Regions from separate parts of the Enterococcus sp. BWT-B8 genome, predicted to be linked through region 2. Evidence: predicted binding sites of a transcription regulator. Region 2 holds the regulator's gene; the other holds the start of a gene.
The links. The regulator HrcA, encoded in region 2, represses chaperone genes, less so after heat shock. The targets are predictions, from matches to a motif close to TTAGCACTCNNNNNNNNNGAGTGCTAA.
Positions count from the first base shown of each region.

Region 1 (8,491 bases), on a different contig from region 2:
TAATAATTATTATCCCCACATTTTTTGTCTCTTCATTAACATAATAATCAATTCCATTTTTTAAAGCAGCTAAAATAGAAGCGATAAAAGTAACACTTAAAATACTCTCAATTATTTTTTCTTTGTATATTTTACTTGAGTTTTCAAATTTTATAAATCTGTCAATCGAAACTAAGTACTCTTTAGTCGCTTCGTCAAGCAAATCTACAATTTCAATCACAGAACCAAGAAAATATTTTTCAACACTAGGTACTTTAAACTTTTTGCTATCTGATCTGCTCTCTTCTATAATTATACCCCCAGTCTCTTTAAAATACTCTTTCACTTTCTCATTTTGAGATAGTGATTTTACTACCAAGGTCGCACTCCCCACATCGTTATTGCTGACCCATTTAAATAACCCTGAATACATGTTGGTTAATTTGGTAATAGAATTCTCTGCAGAAATATCTACTATTATTATAATTATAGAAATAGCTAAAAGAATTGCTGACAAAAACATAAGAATTCCAAAAACCAGGATAAATTTTGTTGCAAACATTTTTTTGTCGATACCGTAAATAAGAGCACTAAAAAATAATGCATTGAAACAAAAAAGAATTACTCCAAAAGCTAACCTAAAAGCTCTAAAGTTAAAAATCAACCTAATTAGCTTAAAAATCAACCTTATAATCTTACCTATAATAGGTATCAATAAAATTTTGTCCCATACTTGCCTCATATATTACTCCTTTATTTTTTACTTCATACAAATGATACGCTGTGCCTTTCTTATTATAAACAATAAATAACTTACAGATTGATAAAATATTAATTTTTTTCTTTTCAATCACTTCCTGTAAGTATCTTTTTTTGAAAATATCTATCCAGTTATCATAATATGTATTTTTCCTTTTAGATCATCTAATCGAGTAATCCCACCTTTGGCTGTTAAAGCATCCATGGTTCTTTTAGCCGATTGTTGTAATTCTGGATTGGTTAACCTTATTTCCCGCTTACATAATTTTTTTAGAAAGTTTTGCCCTATAAGCCGTTAAAAATAACAGAAAATTAAAAAGAACCCTGATTTCTCAAGGTTCTTAGAGGTTGCTTACATCATGCCGCCCATTCCCATTGAAGGGTCCATAGCCGGTGCTGCTGCTCCGGCAGGTTCAGGCTTGTCTGCAACAACTGCTTCAGTTGTCAGCAGTAATGCTGCTACAGAAGCTGCGTTTTGCAATGCAGAACGAGTTACTTTTGTTGGATCAACGATTCCGGCTTCCACCATGTTTACCCATTCACCATTTGCTGCATTGAATCCTGTTCCCAATTCGATATTTTTCAGTTTGTCTACAATAACAGAACCTTCATAACCAGCATTTTCTGCAATTTGGCGAATTGGTTCTTCCAATGCACGAATAACGATTTTCACACCTGTTGCTATGTCACCTTCAACTTCTACTTCAGAAACTTTTCCGATCACATTCACCAGTGCAGTACCACCACCTGATACCATACCTTCTTCAACAGCTGCACGAGTTGCATTCAATGCGTCTTCGATTCGCAATTTCAATTCTTTCAATTCTGTTTCAGTAGCAGCACCGACTTTAACAACAGCTACACCACCGGCTAATTTAGCTAAACGTTCTTGTAGTTTTTCACGATCAAAATCAGAAGTAGTATCACCGATTTGGTTTTTAATCAATTGAACGCGTGCTTCAATCGCTTCTTTCCCTCCGGCACCTTCTACGATAGTTGTATTGTCTTTATCAACAACGACTTTACTTGCATTACCAAGATTTTCAATGGTTGTATCTTTTAATTCAAGTCCCAGTTCTTCTGTGATCACTGTTCCGCCAGTTAATACTGCAATATCTTCAAGCATTGCTTTACGACGATCGCCAAAGCCTGGTGCTTTTACTGCAACAACATTAAATGTTCCGCGAATTTTGTTCAATACCAATGTTGGCAATGCTTCGCCATCCACATCGTCAGCAATAATCAGCAACGGACGAGATTGCTGTAAAATTTGTTCCAGCAATGGCAGAATATCCTGAATATTGGAGATTTTCTTGTCAGTAATCAGAATGTAAGGATTTTCCAAAACAGCTTCCATCTTGTCGTTGTCAGTTACCATATATTGAGATAAATAGCCGCGATCAAACTGCATTCCTTCAACAACGTCCAGCTCTGTTTCAATTCCTTTTGATTCTTCAATTGTGATAACTCCGTCGTTGCCGACTTTTTCCATTGCATCAGCAATCAGCTGACCCACTTTTTCATCACCTGAAGAAACCGCAGCAACCTGTGCAATCGCTTCTTTTGAATCAACCACCGTTGAAATATTGTGCAGTTCTTCTACTGCAGTTTTTGTTGCCAACTCAATACCGCGGCGAATCCCTAAAGGATTAGCTCCCGCAGTTACATTTTTCAACCCTTCACGAACAATTGCCTGAGTTAATACTGTGGCAGTTGTTGTTCCGTCACCAGCAATATCATTTGTTTTAGAAGCAACTTCTGAAACCAGCTTTGCTCCCATGTTTTCAAAATGATCTTCCAGCTCGATTTCTTTTGCAATCGTCACACCATCATTTGTGATCAGTGGAGAACCGAAAGATTTTTCCAAAACTACATTACGACCTTTAGGCCCTAAAGTCACTTTCACTGTATCTGCTAAAATATCAACACCGCGAAGCATTGCCGCACGGGCATCTTCTGAAAATTTAATTTCTTTTGCCATGATTTTCCCACCTTATTTTATTTTTTTAATACTATCTTCTACTTAAAAATTTACTCTACAACTGCGATAATATCTTTTCCGGAAACGATTAAATACTCTTTTCCTTCATATTTAACTTCTGTTCCAGAATACTTTTCAAACATTACGGTATCGCCTTCTTTAACTTCTGCAGGAACTTTTGTACCGTTATCAAGAATACGGCCTTCGCCAACTGCGATAACAGTTCCAGTCTGTGGCTTTTCTTTTGCAGCTGAAGCTAAAACGATGCCTCCCACTGTTTTTTCTTCTTCTTCCGCGACTTCAAGAATGACGCGATCGCCTAATGGTTTTAACACAATAAATCCCTCCATAATAATAATTTTACATACATTAGCACTCTTGATAATCGAGTGCTAACTCACACTATTTATAATACTCATTTCTCTTCTGCTTTGCAAGTCTTTTGAACAGAAAATTTTACCTTTCTTATCTAATTCCCTCTTTCGTTATCTTTCAATTAAACTTTTCAGCAGCTTCATGATAAACTAGAAGAAGAAAAGTATCCTTAATAAAATAAAGAAAAAGGAGTTTATGCTATGAGACAGCGTATAATACAAACTGCTCTTTTAACAATTATTTATCTACTCGTTGCAAATATCGGAAACATTTTCTTTAGAGTAGACAGAACCATCAATTGGACGACCACTTTATGGGAAGCTTTATTTTTTGCGATATTCATTTTTCTATTTCTTGGCTATCGTGACAAAAAATAGAAGAACCTCTTTACCAAAGATTACTTTTGTATGATATACTCTTACTAATTGTTAAATAAGGGAGGATCTTCATGGCTAAAAAGAAAACCAGTATCACTATCACTTTGCTCTATTTCGTTATTTTTCTCTCACCGCTGGCATTGGCTGGTGCTTCTCAGCAAATCGTCATTTTATGGTCGACATTTGCGTATGTTCTGGGCGCTGCTGCAATGATTTTTCTTTATTTTAGAAATCATTCAAAAATAGAAATTGAGCAGGAAGGGAAATTAACTTCACCCGTATTTATTTTACTTCTGGGAATTAGCGGAATATTTATTGCATTAATTCTTCAAGCACTCATTATGGGGATACAAATGGCAATCACAAACACTCAGCCCAGCTCGGAAAATACAGAAAGCATCATCTCTGTTATTGTAGAAAATAAACTGTTTATCCTTGCTACGGCCATTGGCGGTCCTATTATGGAAGAATTTGTCTTTCGCCGTTCATTGATTGACTTGTTTACATTTCCTAAAACAGGATTTTGGCTTGCTGCTGTGATCAGCTCTATACTGTTTTCCGTGATTCATATGGATGGAAATTATTTTGTTTATTTCTTCCTTGGTTTATTTTTTACCATCCTTTATAAAATGACCGGAAAAATTTGGACTTCCGTTATTGCACATTGCGGAATGAATACATTAGTCATTATTCTACAGCTCATTGTTCATTATGGATTGCTGGACCTCCCACAATGATTTGAGAGCTGTTTTGTTATCTAAAAAGAAAAAGCAAACACCAAAAAAGGAATCTTTTCCAGAACATTTTTCAGTTCGGGCAACGACTCCTTTTTGTTTGCTTCATATTTGCTTTTGCAACACTAATTATTCTGATTCTTCCACATCAATTAATTTCTCATCATTATGCAGGAAATAAATCAATGTCTGCAGCTCATTGGTTAAATCAACATTTTGAATCAATACGTGTGACGGAGCTGCCAGGCGGGCGATAGTAAAGTTTAGTATCCCTTTGATTCCAGCTTCTGCCAACTGATTTACTATATCCTGAGCTTTACGTGCAGGCAGTGTTAAAATTGCAACTTCAATCTGCTGCATTTTAATTTGCTCCAGCATATCTTCAATCGGGTAAACAGGTACACCATCCACAATTCTTCCGACAATATCCTCATTAATGTCAAACGCACAGCTCACTCTAATGCTGTTGCTTTGATGAAATTTATATTTCAGAAGTGCGCTGCCCAAATTCCCCACACCAATCAGTGCGACATTTGTCAGTTCATCATCATTCAGTGTTTTACCAAAAAAATTCATCAAATTTTCGACATCATATCCGTAACCTCTTTTGCCCAGTTCTCCAAAATAGGAAAAATCACGGCGAATAGTTGCACTGTCAACTTGGACTGCTTCACTCAGCTCAGTTGAAGAAACCTTGTTCTTTCCTGCATCATACAAAATTCTTAAGTACCGATAATATAAAGGGAGCCTGCGTGCAGTGGCTCTTGGAATCGTTTGATCTTTCACATTCATACCTCCAACTATTTAAATCTCCTCTAATAGTAATAATAGCAGTTACTCTGAACAAAAAGCAATGTTACTGCTCATAATTATTTTTTATTTCATACTATAATAAAAAAAATACGAAACAGCTGTTTCATCAAACTGAATTTTTCGTTATTTTATGCTACACTGATAGGGATTACTACGAAATGAGGACAGCATAATGATTTTATTACAAGCAAATCAGATTGCCCGCTATTTTGGTGCTGAGACTTTGTTTGAAAACATACAGATGGAAGTGGCGGACAACAGCCGAATTGCTTTAGTTGGACGGAACGGAGCCGGCAAGTCCACACTGCTGAAAATAATCGCCGGCACAGAAACTCCTGATGCCGGAACAATTTCCAAAAGCAAAACCTCAACCTTGGGATATTTGGCCCAAGATACAGGACTTGATTCTGAAAAGAGCGTTTGGGCTGAAATGCTGCTGACATTTGCAGCAATAACTGCAATGGAAAAAAGAATGCACGAGTTAGAGCAAATAATCAGTGAAACAGATCCCGAGAGTTCAGACTATCCGCCTATCCTAAAAGAATATGATCGTCTGCAGCAGGAATTTGCTGATCAAAATGGCTATGGCATAGAAAATGAAATTCGTTCTGTCCTCCATGGATTTGGATTTGACAGCAGTTTTTATGATCGCTCCATCAATTCTCTTTCTGGCGGACAGAAGACACGTCTGGCGTTGGCGAGAATGCTGCTGCAAAAACCTGATCTTCTAATTTTGGACGAACCAACCAACCATCTGGACATCGAAACCCTGTCCTGGCTGGAAAACTATCTGCCGAACTATTCCGGTGCTTTACTGATCGTTTCCCATGACCGTTATTTTCTGGATAAAGTTGTAACTGAAATTTATGAATTAAGCAGAAGAAAGATGCACCACTACAAAGGTAATTATTCAACCTATTTAAAACTGAAGGCTGAAAAGCTGGCGAGTGAGTGGAAAGCATTTGAAAAACAGCAAACTGAAATTAACAAGCTGGAAGATTTTGTTGCCCGTAATCTTGTCAGAGCCTCTACAACCAAGCGTGCACAAAGTCGGCGTAAAGTCCTTGAAAAAATGGACCGTTTAGATCGACCTCAAGGTGATGAGAAATCGGCGCACTTTCTTTTTGATATCGAAAAAACTTCCGGCAATGTTGTCCTTCAATTGGAAAATGGAGCGATTGGTTATGCTGAAAAGATACTTTCTGCCCCAATTAACATGGATATTCGCAGACAGGAGGCTATTGCTTTAGTTGGACCTAACGGGATTGGCAAATCCACGCTGCTGAAATCAATTATCGGTGAGCTTCCGTTTATTAAAGGCTCTGTTTCTCTGGGAACAAATGTCTCAATCGGCTACTACGATCAGGAGCAGGCGAATCTTCATGGAAACAAAACGGTTCTTGCAGAATTATGGGATGAGCATCCGACAACACCTGAGAAAGATATCCGTAATGTACTTGGAAGCTTTCTGTTCAGCGGAAATGATGTGGATAAAACCATTCCTTTACTCAGCGGTGGAGAAAAAGCCCGAGTCGCTCTGGCAAAACTGTCAATGAATAAAGAAAACTTTTTGATTCTTGATGAGCCGACCAACCATTTGGATATTGACAACAAGGAAGTACTCGAAAATGCACTGATTGATTATGAAGGAACCTTGCTTTTCGTTTCTCATGACCGCTATTTTATTAACCGGATTGCAACGAAGGTAATTGAACTGTCAGAAAAAGGCAGCAAGCTGTACCTTGGTGACTATGATTATTATCTGGAAAAGAAAAAAGAGGAAGAAGAGCTCGCTGCTTTGGTAGCTGTCAAAGACCAAAAAGGGGTAACCATTCCGACGAATAAATCAGATTTTTATCAAAATAAAGAGTCTCAGAAACTCTTAAGGACTCTGAAGAGAAAAATTATTCAGATTGAAGAGATGACGGCTGAAGTGGATAAAACAATTCATATACTTGAAACAGAGATGAGTCAGCCTGATTCAACTGAAGATCATGTCCTTTTAATAAAACTAAATACACAGCTGGAAGAGGCACAAGCGAAACAAGAAGAGCTCCTTAATACTTGGGAAGAGTTGAGCCTTGAGCTGGAGGAAATGGAGTCTTGATTCCACTCTGAAACATACTAAAAATACTGAGGTTTAAGCAACAGCTGTCGAGCAGTTGTATCCAGAAACTTCAGTATTTTTCTATAGCTATTTTCTTTTCAGCAGATTAAAAATTAACAGCTGTGTTTATTTTCTGATCAGCCGCCAAGTCAAGCAGCTCCGTTATTGCCTGATCGATCGCATCCAGCAGCTGCATCGCTTTTTCTGTCAGCTCTTTTCTAGATGAAATGGTCAGGGCAATACGATTTTCAAGAATACCGTAATACAAGCCAAAACCATCCTGTTCTACTGGTCCAAAACTAAACGATTCCAGTAAGTCAGAAGGAATTCCTGTTGTAGAAATAAAATTTTGACTGATTTTTTGAATACCGTCAGAAGAGAAAAAATACTCCGCTTCCACCTTTGCATCAGTCATTTTCTGCAGTCCGAAAAGATGTCGTTCTACCCCCAGCCCTTCTTGGCACCTGCTGATACGCTTGGAATGAGCTTCTATACCACTCATAAACAGCTTATATAAACTCAAATTATCCTGAGCTGATTCCTTCTTCCTGTTGACAAATGCTTCAGCAAACTTCTTTTTTTCCAAACTGACAGAACGGGCACACTCGGTCCTTCCCTGATAAAATTCTCTCATAGCAACAGGCTCATATACAGATTTCAACTCATCGAATACTCTCTGCTGAGCAACTGCCAATGCCATGTGAAAAAGAGCATCCGGACTGATTTTAAATGCCTTTATTTGTTCTTTTCCAACGTAGTCCAAAACTAGTCGTTGAATACTGCAGGAATTATTTTCAGCTTCTGTCAATTCCTTACATTTTACCAGCTCTGCGCTGATTTCATCAGTCAAATGCCAGTTCAATCTTACTGGTATATTTTGTTCAGCGAGCTTTTGGTCAGCAGCAGCTTTACTGAAATCAATAGAATTTAACTGCTTAAATACTTGGGTCAGCAAATTCATCGCCGGAACACCATCAACCGCTGTATGCTCCATATTAAAACCAATCCCGCCATTCTCTGTAATGATTGCCTGGATAGTTTTCGTATAAAACTGATCTTTTCCATCCAGCAGCATAGTTGAAATCCGCCCATTTTCCGTCATATCATCACCGGCATTAAAAGACAGCATAAATAAAGAATGTTCAATCATTGCCAGATTCTCAGCATTTTCCGGATATTTTTTTAACAGCCGATAGACATGACCCGCCTCGTTTCTTTTAACCCCTGTAGAGTAAGCTAAATTCTTTTCGGCTTCATCTGAATAATTATCCTTAGTCAGAATGAAATGAATCATTGCTAATATTGAATCCTGAGAATGCATCTGGCCGGCATCATTAATGACCTCAAGTTGATAATAGCAGCCGTC
Region 1 is NZ_JAJDJV010000006.1:65,488-73,978, forward strand. Features, by position in the region: gene LI951_RS07460 (hypothetical protein) at 1-721, opposite strand, end outside; gene groL (chaperonin GroEL) at 1,091-2,719, opposite strand; gene groES (co-chaperone GroES) at 2,770-3,054, opposite strand; gene LI951_RS07475 (hypothetical protein) at 3,295-3,471, shown strand; gene LI951_RS07480 (CPBP family intramembrane glutamic endopeptidase) at 3,543-4,208, shown strand; gene LI951_RS07485 (redox-sensing transcriptional repressor Rex) at 4,335-4,991, opposite strand; gene LI951_RS07490 (ABC-F family ATP-binding cassette domain-containing protein) at 5,191-7,125, shown strand; gene LI951_RS07495 (choline/carnitine O-acyltransferase) at 7,232-8,491, opposite strand, start outside.
Region 1: a site for HrcA is predicted at 3,089-3,115, ahead of groES (co-chaperone GroES). Genes of this name have one in related genera too.

Region 2 (8,491 bases):
ACTTTAATAAAGTTTTTCTTGAAGGACAGCCGGTAGATGAGTATATAGACGCATTGCTAAAAGAAATTAGGCTGACCACTATTAAAAATTCTGGGAGACCAGTTGAAACTATTTACATAGGCGGGGGTACACCAACCTCTTTATCAGCGGGGCAATTGGATCGACTGCTTTCAGGAATAAGAGAACTTTTACCGTTTAATGATAAAAAAGAATTTACAGTAGAAGCGAACCCAGGTGATATAACGGTTGAAAAGCTGCGTGTAATGAAGAATTATGGAGTAAACAGATTATCAATGGGGGTGCAAACATTTGATAATCAGCTGCTGAAGAAAATTGGGAGAAAGCACACAGCAGAAGATGTATACAAAACGATGGCATTTTTGGAGAAAGAAAATTTTGAAAATGTTAGTATTGATTTGATTTATGCACTGCCAGGACAAACAATTAGAGGGTTTCAAGATACGCTTCAAAAAGCAATTGAACTGGATTTACCGCATTACTCCTTGTACTCACTTATCTTGGAGAACAAGACAATGTTTATGAATTGGGTCAGACAAGGGCGGTTAACCTTACCAGATGAAGATGCAGAAGCAGGAATGTTTGAAGAAACAATTGCGATGATGGCAAAGTCCGGACGTCATCAATACGAGGTTAGTAATTTTGCGTTGAAAGGAAAGGAGAGCCAGCATAATCTTGTTTATTGGAATAATGAGCATTATTATGGATTCGGTGCAGGAGCAAGCGGCTATCTGGGCGATGTTCGCTACAGGAATTTTGGTCCCATTCAACATTATTTGGAGCCTTTACGAAAGGACAATCTTCCTGTTTTAGAAAGGGAAGAACTCACCTTAAATAATCAAATTGAAGAAGAAATGTTTTTAGGGCTGAGAAAGCTTGCAGGTGTGAGCAAGAAACGTTTTGAAGAAAAATTCAATACTTCAATAGAAAAAATCTATGGTTCGGTTGTTCAAGAGCTGGTTCAGGCTGGACTGGTGATTGAAAATCCAGATTCCCTTCAGCTGACAGCTAAAGGCTTATATATTGGTAACGAAGCCTTTGAAGCTTTTCTTCTTGATTGAAAATTTTCAGTTTTTATAAGAGAAATAACTGACCGCAGAGAAAGTTAGCACTCGATCGACAAGAGTGCTAACTTTCTCTGTTTTTTTCTTGACAATTCTTAGAGAACTTGCTATATTAGTATTTGTATTAGCACTCGTTAAATAGGAGTGCTAATGAAGGGTGGTATATATGCTTACAGAAAGACAAAAAGATATATTAAGGCTTATCATCCAACACTATACAACTACAGGTCATCCTGTGGGGTCTAAGAAATTGTTGGAGGATGGGATCAAATCCAGTTCTGCTACAATTCGTAATGACATGAAAGCATTGGAAGAACATGGTCTTCTACTAAAGACGCATTCCTCTTCTGGGAGAGTCCCTTCGCTGATGGGATATCGCTACTATGTGGACCATTTGCTTCAACCGACTAAAATGGCGCCAGATGAGTTAAGCCAAATTCGTCAGTCGTTTGGTTCGGAAGTTAGAGAAATTAATGATATTATTGAACAAGCAGCCAGTATTTTATCAGAATTGACCAGCTATACCGCTTTCTCCCTCGGACCGGAAGTGAAAGAAAAGAAACTGACCGGGTTCAGAATGGTTCCTTTGAATGAGCGACAAATTGTTGCAATCATTGTTACGGATAAGGGAAATGCGGAGAGTAAAGTATTTTCGATTCCTGCTTCAGTTTCAAGTGAAGATTTAGAGAAAATGACAAATATTATCAATGAAAAACTCGTGGGACAACCGTTGTTGGTTGTTTATCATCGTTTGAGAACAGAAATCCCTATGATTCTGCATAGATATTTCCAGACGCCGGATGGGATGATGAATCTGTTTGATTCGATGCTCGGGCATGTGTTTGAAGAGAAAGTATTTGTAAGTGGAAGGCTTAATCTTCTTGATTTTGGTATCAGCATGAATAATGATCAGTTGAAATCTGTCTATTCATTTATGAAAAATACAGAAGAACTGACCACTTTACTGGATACTTCTGAAGGAGTAAATGTGCCGATTTCTGTTAGAATTGGTTCTGAAATTGGAAATAACTTACTAGATGATCTGAGCATGATCACTGCAACGTATGAAGTTACAGGACACGGGAAGGGAACGATTGCTTTATTGGGTCCGACCAGTATGCCTTATTCAAGAATGTTCAGTTTGATTGATGCTTTTAGAGGCGAGCTTGCTTCACAATTAGGTTCTTACTATCGATTTCTTGATGGGTAAGATGAAAATGCTGTTCTTAAAAATAAAAATAAGTCTGCGAAATGAGAAGGGAAGTTGCTAGATTGAGCAAAAAAGAAGAAACGCAGGATGAGGTTCAAAATCCGGCGGAAGAAACTGAAACAGTTGCTGAAACAGTGGAAAGCACAGAAACAGAACTGACGGAAACAGAAAGACTGACCGCTGAACTCAGCGAAATGGAAGATAAGTTTCTGCGTGCCAGAGCAGAAATTGCGAACATGAACAGTCGTTTTAAAAACGAACGCGAGCTTTTGGTTCGTTACAGATCTCAGGATCTGGGCAAGGCAATCCTGCCTGCTATGGATAATCTGGAGCGGGCAATGGCAATAGAAGTTGAGGATGAACAAGGAGCCAGCCTAAAAAAAGGAATTTTTATGGTTCTTGAAAACCTTACTCATGCACTGAAAGAAGAAGGGATTGAAGAAATTCCTGCAATGGGAGAATCATTTGACCCAAATCTTCATCAGGCAGTACAGACAGTTCCGGCTGAAGGCGATGTTCAGGCGGATACGATTGTCGAAGTGCTGCAAAAGGGCTATAAGCTGCATGATCGTGTACTTCGTGCAAGCATGGTAGTTGTGGCTCAATAATCAACGATTAATCGAAAACTAAAAAAAGTAAACAAGACTAAAAACAAAAGACAGGAGACATGCAACATGAGTAAAATAATCGGTATTGACTTAGGTACAACAAATTCAGCAGTAGCAGTATTGGAAGGCGGAGAAGCAAAAATTATTGCCAATCCTGAAGGAAATCGTACAACACCTTCAGTTGTGTCATTTAAAAATGGTGAAATTCAAGTTGGTGAAGTAGCGAAACGTCAGGCAGTGACAAACCCTCACACTATATCATCTATCAAACGTCACATGGGTGAAGCAGGCTATAAAGTAGAAGCAGAAGGCAAGTCTTACACACCACAAGAAATTTCTGCAATGATTCTACAGTATTTAAAGGGTTTTGCTGAAGAATATCTTGGTGAAAAAGTAGAAAAAGCAGTTATTACAGTTCCTGCATACTTTAATGATGCACAACGTCAAGCGACTAAAGATGCTGGTAAAATTGCCGGTCTGGAAGTTGAACGTATTGTAAATGAACCTACTGCAGCTGCATTGGCATATGGTTTGGATAAAACAGACAAAGAAGAAAAAATCCTGGTATTTGACTTGGGCGGCGGTACATTTGACGTGTCTATCCTTGAACTGGGAGACGGCGTATTCGATGTATTGTCAACTTCAGGTGATAACAACCTTGGTGGAGATGACTTTGACAACAAGATCATTGACTACATGGTTGCAGAATTCAAAAAAGAAAATGGTATTGACTTAGGCAAAGATAAAATGGCGTTACAACGTTTGAAAGACGCTGCTGAAAAAGCGAAGAAAGATCTTTCAGGTGTAACAAGTACACAAATCAGTCTGCCGTTTATTACTGCAGGGGATGCAGGTCCATTGCACTTGGAAATGAATTTAACACGTGCGAAATTTGATGAATTGACAGCTGATTTAGTAGAACGCACAAAAGTTCCTGTACGTCAGGCATTAAAGGATGCTTCACTGTCAGCTTCAGACATTGATGAAGTAATCTTGGTTGGTGGTTCTACTCGTATTCCAGCAGTAGTGGAAGCAGTACGTAAAGAAACAAACAAAGAACCAAACAAATCAGTGAACCCGGATGAAGTTGTGGCAATGGGGGCTGCTATTCAAGGCGGAGTAATCACTGGTGACGTGAAAGATGTCGTTTTACTTGATGTTACTCCGTTATCATTGGGGATTGAAACAATGGGCGGTGTGTTTACTAAGCTGATTGACCGTAATACAACAATTCCAACAAGTAAATCTCAAGTGTTCTCAACAGCTGCTGATAATCAGCCTGCGGTAGATATTCACGTTCTTCAAGGTGAACGCCCGATGGCTGCTGATAATAAAACGCTGGGAAGATTCCAATTAACAGATATTCCTGCTGCACCACGTGGTGTTCCTCAAATCGAAGTAAGCTTTGATATCGACAAAAATGGTATTGTAAATGTACGTGCGAAAGATTTGGGTACACAAAAAGAACAAACTATTACTATCAAATCTTCTTCAGGTTTATCAGATGAAGAAATCGAACGCATGGTTAAGGATGCAGAAGCAAATGCTGACGCGGACAAACTGCGTAAAGAAGAAGTTGATTTGCGTAACGATGTAGATGCGTTGCTGTTCACTGTTGATAAAACATTGAAAGAACTTGAAGGTAAAGTAGATGCAGATGAAGTGAAGAAAGCAGAAGAAGCTCGTGATGAACTGAAAGCTACTGTAGAAGCGAATGATATCGAACTAATGAAAGAAAAACGTGATTCACTAAACGAAATCGTTCAAAATCTGACTGTGAAGCTTTATGAACAGGCTGCTCAGCAACAAGCACAGGAAAACCCTGAAGAAGCACAAAGCGGAGCAGATGATGTGGTGGATGCAGACTTTGAAGAAGTAGAAAAAGACGAAGACTAATTATTGAATGGACAATAGAATGTAAAGAGGTCGGGAAAGAGGTTGGGACAGAAGTGAATAGCAGCTTCTGTCCCGATGTTCGTTCTGAACAACATTTTTCATGAATCTTTTCGTTCAATTGAATAAGCGGCAGTCTCCTTATTTTACATAAATGTATTTAGGTTTTATCTGAATTATGTTATGATAACAACGGTACTTTAGTTGTTAAGAGGCTGTATTGAATTGAAAAGAATAGCTATTTTTCAACAGCAGCTGTTCAGATTTAAACAGATGTGCAGTCTGAATATAAGACTGTGAAGGAATTACTAGTTGGAGGGAAGCCAATGGCTACGAAACGAGATTACTATGAAGTATTGGGATTGTCCAAGGGTGCTTCAGATGATGAAATAAAAAAGGCTTATCGAAAGCTTTCCAAAAAATACCATCCGGATATCAATCAGGAAGCAGATGCTGAGGAAAAGTTTAAAGAAATTTCGGAAGCGTATGAAGTATTAAGCGATGCGCAGAAGAAAGCGGCCTATGATCAATATGGTCATGCAGGAACCGATCCAAACTTTGGCGGCGGAGCTGGCGGATTCGGTGGATTTGGAGGCGGCGGATTCAGCAGTACTGGAGGATTCGGTGGTTTCGAAGATATTTTTGATTCATTCTTTGGAGGCGGTGGCGGTCGTTCTGTTGATCCTGCTGCTCCCAGACAGGGATCAGATCTTCAATATACGATTCAATTGAAATTTGAAGAAGCAATTTTTGGTGTTGAAAAAGAGATAAAGTATAAGCGAGAAGATGTCTGCGGAACTTGTCACGGAAATGGAGCAAAGCCGGGGACGCAACCTGAGACTTGTCATAAGTGTCATGGTTCAGGAAGTATCAATGTAGAACGTCAAACGCCGCTTGGTCGTGTAATGAGCCGTCAGACTTGTGATGTCTGCCGCGGAACAGGGAAAGAAATTAAAGAGCCGTGTCCAACCTGTCATGGCTCAGGTCATGAGAAAAAGGCGCATCGTGTAAAAGTCACAGTGCCGGCTGGTGTGGAAGATGGTCAGCAAATGCGTTTGGCTAATCAGGGAGAAGCCGGAATGAACGGCGGACCTTACGGTGATCTGTATGTTGTGTTCCATGTAGAGGAAAGCAATATTTTTGATCGTGATGGGGCTGAAATCTATTATGAACTACCGTTAAGCTTTGTACAGGCTGCACTGGGAGATGAAGTTCAGGTTCCAACCGTGCATGGAGATGTGAAGCTGAAAATTCCAGCAGGTACACAGACAGGTACAAACTTCCGATTACGTGGAAAAGGTGCACCACGTTTACGCGGAGGCAGCAGCGGCGACCAGCATGTGAAAGTTAAACTAATTACTCCTAAGAATCTGAGTGAAGAGCAAAGAGACGCATTGCGTGCTTTTGCGAAGGCTGGCGGTCAGGAAATCAGTGAACAGCAGGAAGAAGGCTTTTTCGATAAGATGAAAGATGCTTTTGGCAGCAAGAAAAAGAAATAATCGATTGATGAACAATCTGTTAATTGATGTAAAATAGAAAAGGTCAAATCAGGATATACATATTCTGATTCGGCCTTTTTCTGTTTTGGATTATAAAAAACTCGTCATACTAAATTGCCGTGAAGGAAGGGGCATTTTCAGCAGTTTCTTGAGAGAGAAATTTTGCAGAATAGATTTTTTATTTTTATCATAATTGGAGAACAAATGTATATTTTTTCATAGCGTATAGATAACAACTGTAAATTCTTATTCATAGAATGCCAACATCTCTTTCATCCGGCTGACAAGTTCTTTTTGAACAAATTCAGGTTTCAGGCATTTACATTTTGTTCCAAAGCCCAAGAGCATGTGATAGCCGTAATCATCTGTCATAAAATACGGAAATTCTACAAGAAACCGATCAGAGTCCTTTTGAGAGACAAATTGAAGGTCGTTAAAACGTTCTGCCAGTTTGTCTTTGATTGAATAATCGACTTCAAGCAGCAGAGGTACAAACTTCTTTTCGTTTATAACACGTTTCCCCAAAGCTGCTGGGGGAGGGGTTCGTTTTTTGAATATTTTATCGACAATTGATATTTTTTTTATTCTGGACAATTTAAAAATTCGGAATTCTTCTTTTTGCAGACAGTAGGCCTGGACATACCAGCTTGATTCTTTTAGGATTAATCGATAAGGTTCAATCAATCTGCTGGAATGATTGCCAGATCGATTTTCGTAATCAATGGATAGAATCTGATCCTTTTCCAGTGCCTGTTGGATGATTTCTATTGATGCAGCAGACAGCTCGCTCCTAATCCATGGTGTCACATCAATGACCAGTTGATCAGACTTCATTTCGATTTCATTTTTTACTGCTTTTGGTATCAATGATTTCAATTTTTCTATTGTATAAGGGGAATGCTTCAGATTAAGATGTTTATTCAGGTTGTTCAGACCGTTTAGGAGTGAGACTAAATCAGAGGTAGTAAAAAAATGCTGGTCAAATTTATAATTCTCCATAATACGAATCCCGCCATTGCTTCCGGGAAGAGCAGCAACTGGAATTCCAGCCTGACTAAGTGAGTCTATATCTCGATAAATTGTTCGAACAGAAACTTCAAATATTTCTGCCAGTTTTGGCGCAGTGATTTGTTCCTGTTCCAATAAAAGCATTGTGATGGCAAGCAGGCGTTCACTTTTCATTTTAACCTCCTATTTCAAATGAGAATGTGGATATTCTTTAAATAAAGAATAAAACCCTGACAAATAGATGTCAAGGTTCCTTTGATAAGATTGCTTTGTATCAAACGAAATGAGAGTAAAAATTGGAGGAATGAACAATGGATTTCAAGAAAATATTTGAAGAAGTGATGGCAGAGCAACAGGAAATTGCACTGGCAACCAGTGTAGCAGAGCAGCCGAATGTGAGGATTGTTAATTTTCTTTACTCACCGGAAAGAAAAGTAGTTTATTTCTCAACCTTTGAAGGAAATGACAAGGTGAACGAAATGAGTGTGAACTCTAAAATTTCTTTTACAACAATAGTAGGTGAAGGAGATGACGCGCATGTTCGGGTACTTGAAGGAAGAGCGAAACGAAGTGAGCGTTCATTAAAGGACATAGCAGATCCGTTGATCAAAAAATTTCCATTTTATGCGGAGATAATTGATAATTCTGCTGAGCATATTGTTGTTTTTGAACTCAGTTTTAATAAAGCAGTAGTTATTTCCGGGATGGAAATAAGAGAAGAAATCGTTATTTAAGGAGCACTTAATGTGAGCTATTGGATAGGTGTGGTATCAAAGGAATATGTGGAATTGGGAATGGCAGGGGGCTTTTGCCAGTTATGTAGGGTAAATAGGCACCACTTGAGCGGATGAAAGAAGGGGGAGCGCTGATTTATTATACGCCAAAGGTAAGTTTGAAGACGAGGAGCCTCATCAAAAATTCATGGGAATTGGATAAGGTGTTGCAGGCAGTGCCTATTTGTTTCAATTGGCATCTGATTTTATTTCCTATCGAAAAGGTAGTAGATATTTATCGGTAAGACAATCATTGCCGTCAAATGCAGTCATTCTTTCTCAATTTTAGCAGAGAAATTGTTTAAAGCTTCGATTTGAGCATTTTGAAATTCCAAAAGCATTATTTGACTATATCATATCGGGGATAGTTGAGGTATTTCATCTATTCAGTCAGTCCCAACAGTTAGATCAAAAATTC
Region 2 is NZ_JAJDJV010000001.1:695,350-703,840, reverse strand. Features, by position in the region: gene hemW (radical SAM family heme chaperone HemW) at 1-1,079, shown strand, start outside; gene hrcA (heat-inducible transcriptional repressor HrcA) at 1,249-2,292, shown strand; gene grpE (nucleotide exchange factor GrpE) at 2,355-2,900, shown strand; gene dnaK (molecular chaperone DnaK) at 2,967-4,796, shown strand; gene dnaJ (molecular chaperone DnaJ) at 5,120-6,292, shown strand; gene LI951_RS03125 (helix-turn-helix transcriptional regulator) at 6,539-7,474, opposite strand; gene LI951_RS03120 (pyridoxamine 5'-phosphate oxidase family protein) at 7,612-8,034, shown strand.